3 regions of the Citrobacter sp. LJND-P06 genome follow, and region 2 is predicted to be linked to each of the others. Evidence: riboswitches for the same ligand, from Rfam matches in the RefSeq annotation. Region 2 holds a riboswitch; each other region holds the start of a gene.
The links. A riboswitch is a leader RNA that binds a small molecule or an ion and turns the genes downstream of it on or off. The one in region 2 is predicted to bind thiamine pyrophosphate.
Positions count from the first base shown of each region.

Region 1: it holds a riboswitch for thiamine pyrophosphate, as region 2 does, so the genes downstream of both, thiB (thiamine ABC transporter substrate binding subunit) here and thiM (hydroxyethylthiazole kinase) in region 2, are expected to answer to the same signal.
Region 3: it holds a riboswitch for thiamine pyrophosphate, as region 2 does, so the genes downstream of both, thiC (phosphomethylpyrimidine synthase ThiC) here and thiM (hydroxyethylthiazole kinase) in region 2, are expected to answer to the same signal.

Region 1 is NZ_CP187317.1:3,789,834-3,793,110, reverse strand. It holds gene thiP (thiamine/thiamine pyrophosphate ABC transporter permease ThiP) at 1-974, opposite strand, end outside; gene thiB (thiamine ABC transporter substrate binding subunit) at 950-1,933, opposite strand; TPP riboswitch at 1,965-2,065, opposite strand; gene sgrR (HTH-type transcriptional regulator SgrR) at 2,101-3,277, opposite strand, start outside.
Region 2 is NZ_CP187317.1:1,628,651-1,631,927, reverse strand. It holds gene ACO7SM_RS07810 (GntR family transcriptional regulator) at 1-83, opposite strand, end outside; gene thiD (bifunctional hydroxymethylpyrimidine kinase/phosphomethylpyrimidine kinase) at 128-928, opposite strand; gene thiM (hydroxyethylthiazole kinase) at 925-1,713, opposite strand; TPP riboswitch at 1,747-1,843, opposite strand; gene ACO7SM_RS07795 (hypothetical protein) at 1,863-2,009, opposite strand; gene ACO7SM_RS07790 (YadA C-terminal domain-containing protein) at 2,532-3,277, shown strand, end outside.
Region 3 is NZ_CP187317.1:4,346,740-4,350,016, forward strand. It holds gene nudC (NAD(+) diphosphatase) at 1-663, opposite strand, end outside; gene rsd (sigma D regulator) at 761-1,249, shown strand; TPP riboswitch at 1,302-1,411, shown strand; gene thiC (phosphomethylpyrimidine synthase ThiC) at 1,496-3,277, shown strand, end outside.

The sequences.
Region 1 (3,277 bases), 2.2 Mb from region 2:
GGTTGTGCGAGGACATCCAGCAACTGGCGGTTGAAACCGTCAACAATGACCGCCAATAGCGGAGGCAGCAATAGCAACAGTGCCAGAATAATCAGCGCCGCGTCGCTCAGGCGGCTATGCAGGCGATCGTCCGGGTCGCGCCAGCCTTGCACCAACGTCGTTCCCGGCGCAATGGATTTGCTTAAACGCTGGCTGAGCAGCACCAGCGCCAGGCAGCATGTCATCTGAATCAACGCCAGTATTGCCGCCCGCGCAGGATCGAAGTCGTAACTGAGCGCCTGATAAATCGCCAGCTCAATGGTGGTGGCCTGGGGGCCGCCGCCAAGTGAAAGAACGGTAGCAAAACTGGCGAAGCAGAGCATAAAAATGAGCGCCGCCACTGGCGGGATCTGCCGACGTAACCACGGCCACTCCACAAAGCGGAAGAAATTCCAGCCGCGCATACCTAACTGCGCCGCGAGCTGTCGCTGTTCGCCGGGAATGTTTTCCAGCGCCTGTAGCAGCAAGCGGCTGGCCATCGGCAGATTAAAAAAGACGTGCGCCAGCAGAATACCCTGCAACCCGTAAGGCGAGAAACGCCACTCCAGCCCGAAAGCTTGCCAGAGTGTGGCGAGCCAGCCCTGGCGGCCGTAGACGCTGAGAATACCGAAAACGGCAACCAGTACCGGCAGAATCAGGGTCATGGCGCACAAGCGTAATAACGCCAGACGACCGGGGAAACGGCGTCGGTAAAGCGCTCTGGCAAGGAAAATCGCCGGAACCACCGACAACAGCGCCGAGAGAAACGCCTGCCAGAACGAAAAACGCACCACGTGCCACAGGTAGCTGTCCTGCCAAAGCGAGAGCCATTGTCCCTGTGGCGCGTTAAGCCAGAGCGCCAGAAATGCCGCCAGGGCAACTGCCGCCATCAGCGTGGCGGCACAAAGCCCGGGTATCAGCCAGCCGGGAATTAACGGCTGACGGCGCGTTGCCATTCGCTGATCCATGCCTGACGTTGCGATGCCACTTCAGCAGGAGTGAACTCCAGCGTAGTGGCCGGTTTGGTCAACTGATCAAACCCGGCGGGCAGAGTGACGTGGGTGACAGGGTACATCCAGTTGCCGGTGGGGATGGCATTCTGGAATGCCGGAGAAACCATAAACTTGAGGAATTTCTCTGCCAGTTCCGGCTGCTTGCTGGCGGCGGTACGGGCGGCGACTTCAACCTGCAAATAGTGGCCTTCGCTGAAGTTTGCGGCGGCGTAATGGTCTTTTTTCTCTTCGATAGTGTGATACGCCGGAGAGGTGGTGTAGCTCAGCACCAGGTCGCTTTCCCCTTTCAGGAACAGGCCATAGGCTTCGCTCCAGCCTTTGGTGACGGTGACCGTTTTGGCTGCCAGCTTCTGCCAGGCTTCGGGGGCTTTATCGCCATACACTTTCTGCATCCACAACATCAGCCCAAGACCCGGCGTACTGGTACGTGGATCCTGATAAATCACGCGCCATTTCTGGTCGCTTTCGACGAGCTCTTTCAGGCTTTTGGGCGGATTTTTCAGCTTGTTTTTGTCATAAACAAACGCGAAGTAACCGTAGTCGAAGGGGACAAACGTCTCGTTCTGCCAGCCGCCAGGTACGTTGACGGCATCAGGCGCAATACCGCTTTTCGCAAACAGGTTGGTTTGCGTGGCGGCGTCGAGCAGGTTGTTGTCCAGCCCAAGCACCACATCCGCTTTGCTGTTCTTCCCTTCCATGCGCAGGCGATTCAGCAATGAGACGCCATCTTCCAGCGCCACCATTTTCAGTTCGCACTGGCAGTCGGCTTCGAAGGCTTTCTTGATGGTGGGGCCGGGGCCCCAGTCGGCGGCGAAGGAGTCGTAGGTATACACGGTCAGCACCGGTTTCGCGAAGGCCGGTGCTGCACACAGCACCAGTAAAGGAAGACATTTTTTTAACACTTTGCACCTCAGTAAAAGAGTGGCAAAGGACTTGAGCATGAGCCTCAAATCCCTTCGCCGGCGTTATCCGGATCAGGTTCGACGGGTATTTTCTCAGCCCACGCGTATGGCGCAGCACCCCGTTGAGAACGGCACATTGTAATGATTACGTGAAGAGATCAAAAGGGTTAAGGATCGGGTGGGGCAAACCACGCCGATTTAAAGTCGAACCAGCCGAGCGTGTTCATCCGCAAGCCGCGCATACTGCGTTGTCCCTGGATGATCAGCCAGTGGTGAATGAGTGGCACAATCGCTTTGCTTGCGAGTAATTGTTGACACCAGGCGGCCAGATTCATCTCGCCTGCGTGCCACTGTGCGGCATCTTCTTTCCAGTTTCGTGGGATGCAGTTTTGCAGCAGAGGCACTTCGCATAAGTGAGCGAACAGTGAGAAATCGAGCGGCAACGTGAAGTTGGCGCTGTTGAGCCAGATGTCGCTTTCGATCTCGCCTGCGTGCCACTGATCGTAGTCGATCTCCTGAATATTCAGGTGAACCTGATGTTCTGCCAGCAGGGCACTCATGATTTGGGCGATAACCCGATGTTCAATGTGCTCGCGATAGTACGTCAGCGTCAGGGTTTCCAGACCCGCAGGTTTTTCACCGTGTCCCGGTCGGGCATGGTGCCAGCGGGGCAGTAATCCATAGGCGGGGAACCACAGGCGCTGGTACTGCTCATCGGCGTGGTAAAGCAAATGGGTGGGAGAAAGTACGTGGCTTACCCACTCTCTGACGTGCTGATTGGCGCCGCGATGGGTTCGCGCATCAAAGAGTAAATAGTAACAGCCCTCTTCAAGACGACTCTCAATGGCTTTTTCACTTTCTACAGTGCCTTCGAGCATCAGGCCGCACGTCGGCTCTTCGCTAATGTCCGGTAATACCCAAACGTTCACCTCGTCAATGAGCGCCCGATAGCCAAAGTAATCGTCAAAGGCGTGGATCTTCAGTTGATTACGCGTATTGCGCATCACGGCATAGGGGCCTGTGCCTATTGGATGGCTGGAAAAATTGTTCAGGGTTTCCCATTCCCGCGGCAGGATCATCGCCGGAACCTGGCCTAACAACCACGGAAGCCAGCGATCGGGCTGCGAGAGATGGACATCCAGCGTCCAGGTTGTCGGAGAGACAATCTGCGTAATATGCGAGTAGAGCGGCAGGGCGTTGATGCGCGTGAGAGACGCCACCACATCGTCCATTTCCAGCTCTCGCCCGTGGTGAAAGTGAATCCCCGGTCGCAGAAAGAACCGCCATTGCAAAGGGGATATTTGCTGCCAGTGATGGGCAATATCGGCTTCCAGTTCCCCATTT
Region 2 (3,277 bases):
AACTTCATGTAAAGCGGCATATTATCCGCCGCTGAAATTCGTTCGTTCAGTTGCGCAATCAGCCGGGTATGCGATTGTTCCATTTATCTTTTTCCTGGCAGACGAGTCTGTTGCCAGTATACTACCATTACCACCATGCGTGGAAATGATGTACTGGCCCAATCCCCTCACCCACTTCCAGCGTATCTGCCTGAGCCAGCGCCGCAGAAAGCCAGCTTTTTGCCTCCTGCACTGTTTCGGCCCAATTTTGATGACGAGGACGCAGCGCCGCCAGCGCCGCCGACAACGTACAACCCGTGCCATGGGTGTTTTTGGTGTTCACCCTGGGGGCGGTAAAACGCACCTCGCCTTCGCGCGTAAACAGCCAGTCCGGGCTTTGCGCGTCGTCCAGATGCCCCCCTTTCATGAGCACCGCGCCGCAGCCCATCGCCAGCAGCGCACGACCTTGCTCCCGCATTTCCTGCTCGCTTTGGGCATGGTTAGCGTTCAGCAGCGCTGCGGCTTCAGGTAAATTCGGCGTAATAATCGATACCTGCGGTAACAAGCGGGTTCGTAACGTCTCAATGGCGGAAGGCGAAAGCAGCGGATCGCCACTTTTTGCCAGCATGACGGTATCCAGCACCACATTTTTCACCTGATGGCGCTGTAAACGTTCGGCTACCGCCTCAACGATATCGGTTTCCGCCAGCATACCTATTTTGGTGGTATCAATTCGCACATCGTTGAGCACAGAATCAAGCTGCGCCGCGACAAAATCGGGTTCAATTCGGTAGACCGACTGAACGCCGCGCGTATTTTGCGCAACCAGCGCGGTAATGACGGAGCAACCATACGCACCGAGTGCCGAGAATGTTTTCAGATCGGCCTGAATTCCCGCACCGCCGCTGGGATCCGTGCCCGCAATGGTTAAAGCATTTATCCGTTTCATGCGCATTCCTCCGCATTCAGGTTATAGAGAGCATCAAGAAAAGCGGGAATAAAACTGCCAGGCCCCTGACTGCGAGCGGTTGCCATTTCACCCGCTTGTTTCATCCAGCTACAGGCGGAGGCGACATTGTCCAGCGTATTCCCCGGCAATGCGCAACTGGCCGCCACCACCGCGGAGAGAGCACACCCCGTGCCTACGACACGCGTCATCAAGGGAGAACCACCGGTGACACAAACGGTGCGTTGACCATCGGTCACGTAATCCACCTCACCCGTCACCACCACGACGCTTCCGCACTGACGCGCCAGGGCAAGTGCGGCAGGTAACGCCGAGGCGGCGGTATCGGTAGTATCCACTCCGCGTCCGCCCGCAGACATTCCGGCAAGCGCAAGAATTTCAGACGCATTCCCGCGAATAGCGGCAGGTTGCAGCGCCAACAACGCAAGGCAAAAGTGACGACGAAAATCGAGTCCACCCACGGCGACAGGGTCAAGCGTCCAGGGGGTATTGGCCATACGCGCCTGCTCCACCGCCGTGCGCATGGCCTGGGCGCGCGCCTGTGTCAGTGTTCCGACATTAATCAGAAGCGCACTCGCGATGGCGGCAAACTGGCCCGCTTCTTCAGGTTCAATCACCATGGCAGGTGAAGCGCCTAACGCCAGCAATGTGTTCGCCGTAAACGTTTGTACGACGTCATTCGTCATACAGTGCGTGAGGGGAGAAAGTGTTCGAAATTGGTGCAAGGTATGAGCCGCCAGAGCGCGGCTGTGCAGGTCAGGCTGCATGTTCAGCTCCTGCCCGCGTGAAGAAGATGAGACACGAGCAGTGTCAGACTTCCCTACGCTGGCATTATCCAGATCAGGTGGTACGGGTATTTCTCAGCCTTCACGTAGAAGGGCACCCCGAGTCGTTAGTAGTACAAATCGCTTGATTATTAACAGAGTAAGGAAAGCAGTTGGCGATTGCAAGCCCTCGCTGGCAGGCTGATATCCAGCCCTGCTTCAGGGTCAGCAAGAAAGCATAAACGGTAAATGACGCCAGCACGCATCATGCCCATTTTTACCGTCAATATTTCATCCAAAAAAACACCTTCTTGCATTCATTAAAGCGTAACGATGACGTTATGGAGCATACTATCCGTGATTAATATCATGCATATTTTTTACATATCAATATCACTTACCCCACTTTAAGCCACCTAATAGAACCACTCTATCTAAAATATTAACACCACGTATCATCAATAAAATTCAAAATAGCAAATCAGAAAAAACAAAATAAAGTATCAGAAAGAAATAATAACCTTGGTTACATACAGTTCATTCTTAGATTAAATATAATTCAATACTCATTACGTTTATTCTCTAATCTTCTATTGAGCTGGATAACAGTAGATTTTCACCCCCCAAACTTTAGCTATTCGTGCCATGCGTGATCTGCGTCAAGGTTTAACCTATCACGTTGCTGGATAGTTTATTCGCGTTACTAAAAAAGGAAATTAGTCACCTCTCGGTAAGATATTGTCTGGAAGAGACAAAGATCGTCTCAACGCTTAAAAATAATAGTAAAAACACTTATGTTAATTTCTCGTAGGAATGTTTTAATGAAATTTGTTAAATCTGCAGTTTCTGTCGTTGTTTTTAGCGCCCTCGCCATTTCTTCTGCTCATGCTGCCAGCGTTGGTTATATCGGTACGATGGACGGTACAAATACCTTTATCGCTGTTCAAGGGGTTGATGAGTCGGTTAAAACATACGATCTGGATCAGATTCAAAATAATACCGACCGCATTACTTCCGTTGATGCTGATTTAAACAGTACGAAAGATGCTGTCATTGTCGTAAACAAAAAAGTGGATGATGTTCAAACCCAAGCCGATTTACATACTGGCCAAATTGCCTCGAATAATCATCAAATTGGTATTTTATTCAACACCAAAGCGGATCAAAGTACTGTTGATAGTGAAACGGCTAACCGCTTAAGTGGGGATAAGAATTTGCAAACGCAAATCACCACCAACAAAGACGACCAGCAACAAGTGAATCATGCGTTGTTGAATCAAAATATTCACGAAGACAACCGCATTAAAGCGCTCGAAGATGCCCCTAAACCAAAAGATGGCAAAGACGGGCGCGATGGCGTCACCACCACAGTGACGAAAGTCGATACCGCGACACAATCGAAAGTTGCCAGTAATAGCCAGGCGATTGCGAGTGCCACGCAGCAATCGGCAAATGTCGCTCAAGACCTTCAGGATGCGAAAAAGTTTTTCGCTCAACAGCAAGCCAACAGCAATGCGCAGTTCAATTCGTTAAAAGATGAAGTCGACAATAACAAAAAAGAGGCCCG
Region 3 (3,277 bases), 1.9 Mb from region 2:
CAGTAACTCTTTCGGATCAATAACAATCTCCCCGCTGTCGTACTCCGCCATAAACGCGGTCATGAGCGACATCGGGAATGGCCACGGCTGCGACGTGACATAGCGCAGGTTCTTCACTTTAATACGGCTTTCTTCCATGACTTCACGCGCCACCGCTTGTTCCAGGGTTTCTCCCACTTCAACAAATCCAGCCAGCACCGTATGCACACCATTGCGATGGCGGGTATGTTGGGCGAGCAAAATGGAATCTTCCCGGCGAATCGCCACAATAATGCAAGGCGCTATTTGAGGGTAATAACGTTCGCGGCAATGACTGCACAACATGGCCCATTCGGTTTTACTCGGGTACATCGAATGACCGCAGTAGCCACAAAATTTATGCGAACGGTAAAACTCCGTCAGTTGCACACCCCGCCCGGCCAGTTGAAACAGGCCGACATCCTGATCGATAACCTGTCGTACGGATCCCATATCATGGCGGCGATGCTGCTGTACCAGCCAGACGGGTTCGCCTTCCCACTCCCCAATCTGAAGCGCGCGCTGCCCAACAAGATCGAACGTTGCCGCTTCGCCATGCGGCAGTTCTCCGCGAGGTAGCCATATTTTTTGCTCATGGCTGACGATCCACCAGCCGCTGTCTAATTTTTCAATTATACGATCCATATCTCTTGCGCTACCTTTGCTTCACAGGCATGTTGTTTACATTATTTTTACATTTTTGAGTGAGCAGTTTTTTGAATCTAAACTTGCGGAGTCAATCATGTTAAACCAGCTGGATAACCTGACAGAGCACGTCAGAGGAAGTAATAAACTGGTTGATCGCTGGCTACATGTACGTAAGCATCTGCTCGTGGCTTACTACAATTTGGTTGGCATTAAGCCTGGCAAAGAATCGTACATGCGCTTAAACGAAAAAGCGCTGGATGATTTTTGTCAAAGTCTGGTCGATTACCTTTCCGCCGGACATTTCAGTATTTATGAACGTATTCTCCATAAATTGGAAGGTAACGGGCAGCTTTTAAACGCAACGAAAATTTGGCCGTTGCTGGAAGCCAATACGCAATGCATTATGGATTACTACGATTCCAGCCTGGAAATGGCCATCGACCATGATAACTATCTTGAATTTCAAAAGGTTTTATCAGATATCGGCGAAGCGCTGGAATCCCGATTTATCCTTGAAGACAAGCTGATCATGCTGGTCTTTGACGCGATGCACGACAGCGCAAAGACTAAACGTCCTGCTTGAGTTCTACGCTATTAACGCGTAACTTATCTTCGTCGCCCCCTTTACCGGGGGCTATTTCTTGTCGGAGTGCCCAGTGTGAAAGCACGGGCTGAGACCGTTAATTCGGGATCCGCGGAACCTGATCAGGCTAATACCTGCGAAGGGAACAAGAGTCAAAATGCTGCTGTATCGCCCTCCTGGGCGATCCCTTCTTTTGGTTCATCCGTCGTCTGACAAGCCACTCCTTACTTTTTTTTGGAATGAGCTATGTCTGCAACAAAATTAACCCGTCGCCAGCAACGCGAACAAGCACAACACTTTATCAATACGCTGGAAGGCACCGCCTTTCCGAATTCAAAACGCATCTATATCACCGGCTCGCAGGCGGATATCCGCATCCCAATGCGCGAAATCCAGCTTAGCCCGACGTTGACCGGCGGCACAAAAGACCATCCTCAGTACGAAGAAAACGAAGCCATTCCGGTGTATGACACCTCGGGCCCGTACGGCGATCCTGATATCGCGATTAATGTTGAACAGGGTCTGGCAAAACTGCGTCAACCGTGGATTGACGCCCGCGCCGATAGCGAAGCACTGACCGACCGCAGCTCTGCCTATACCAAAGAGCGCCTGGCCGATGACGGTCTGGACGAACTTCGTTTCACGGGTCTGCTCACGCCGAAACGTGCCAAAGCCGGGAAATGCGTCACGCAATTGCATTATGCACGCCAGGGGATCGTCACGCCGGAGATGGAATTCATCGCTATCCGTGAAAACATGGGGCGCGAGCGTATCCGCAGTGAAGTGTTGCGCCACCAGCATCCAGGTGAAGGCTTTGGCGCACGTCTGCCGGAAAACATCACCCCGGAGTTTGTCCGTGATGAAGTGGCCGCCGGACGCGCAATTATCCCTGCCAACATCAACCACCCGGAATCTGAGCCAATGATTATTGGTCGCAACTTCCTGGTCAAAGTAAACGCCAATATCGGCAACTCGGCGGTGACCTCGTCCATCGAAGAAGAGGTCGAAAAACTGGTCTGGTCTACCCGCTGGGGCGCGGACACGGTGATGGACCTTTCAACGGGCCGCTATATTCACGAAACCCGCGAGTGGATCCTGCGTAACAGCCCGGTGCCGATCGGTACGGTGCCGATCTACCAGGCGCTGGAGAAGGTCAACGGGATCGCCGAAGATCTGACCTGGGAAGCCTTCCGCGATACGCTGCTGGAGCAGGCGGAACAGGGGGTGGATTACTTCACCATCCACGCGGGCGTGCTGCTGCGCTACGTGCCGATGACCGCCAAACGGCTGACCGGGATTGTCTCGCGCGGCGGCTCAATCATGGCGAAATGGTGCCTGTCCCATCATCAGGAAAACTTCCTCTACGAGCACTTTCGCGAGATTTGCGAAATCTGCGCCGCCTACGACGTTGCACTCTCTCTCGGCGATGGCCTGCGTCCAGGCTCGGTTCGTGACGCCAACGACGAAGCGCAGTTTGCTGAACTGCACACCCTCGGCGAGCTGACCAAAATCGCCTGGGAATATGACGTACAGGTGATGATCGAAGGCCCAGGGCATGTCCCCATGCAGATGATCCGCCGCAACATGACCGAAGAGCTGGAGCACTGTCATGAAGCGCCGTTCTACACCTTAGGCCCATTGACTACGGATATCGCGCCGGGTTATGACCATTTCACGTCCGGGATTGGCGCGGCGATGATTGGCTGGTTTGGCTGCGCGATGCTTTGCTACGTCACCCCGAAAGAACATCTCGGCTTACCCAACAAAGAAGACGTGAAACAAGGGCTTATCACCTACAAGATCGCCGCTCACGCCGCCGACCTGGCAAAGGGCCACCCGGGCGCGCAAATCCGCGATAACGCCATGTCGAAAGCGCGCTTCGAATTCCGTTGGGAAGACCAGTTTAATCTGGCGCTCGACCCGTTCACCGCCCGCGCGTACCACGATGAAACGCTGCCGCAGGAATCGGGCAAAGTCGCCCACTTCTGCTCAATGTGTGGGCCGAAGTTCTGCTCGATGAAAATCAGC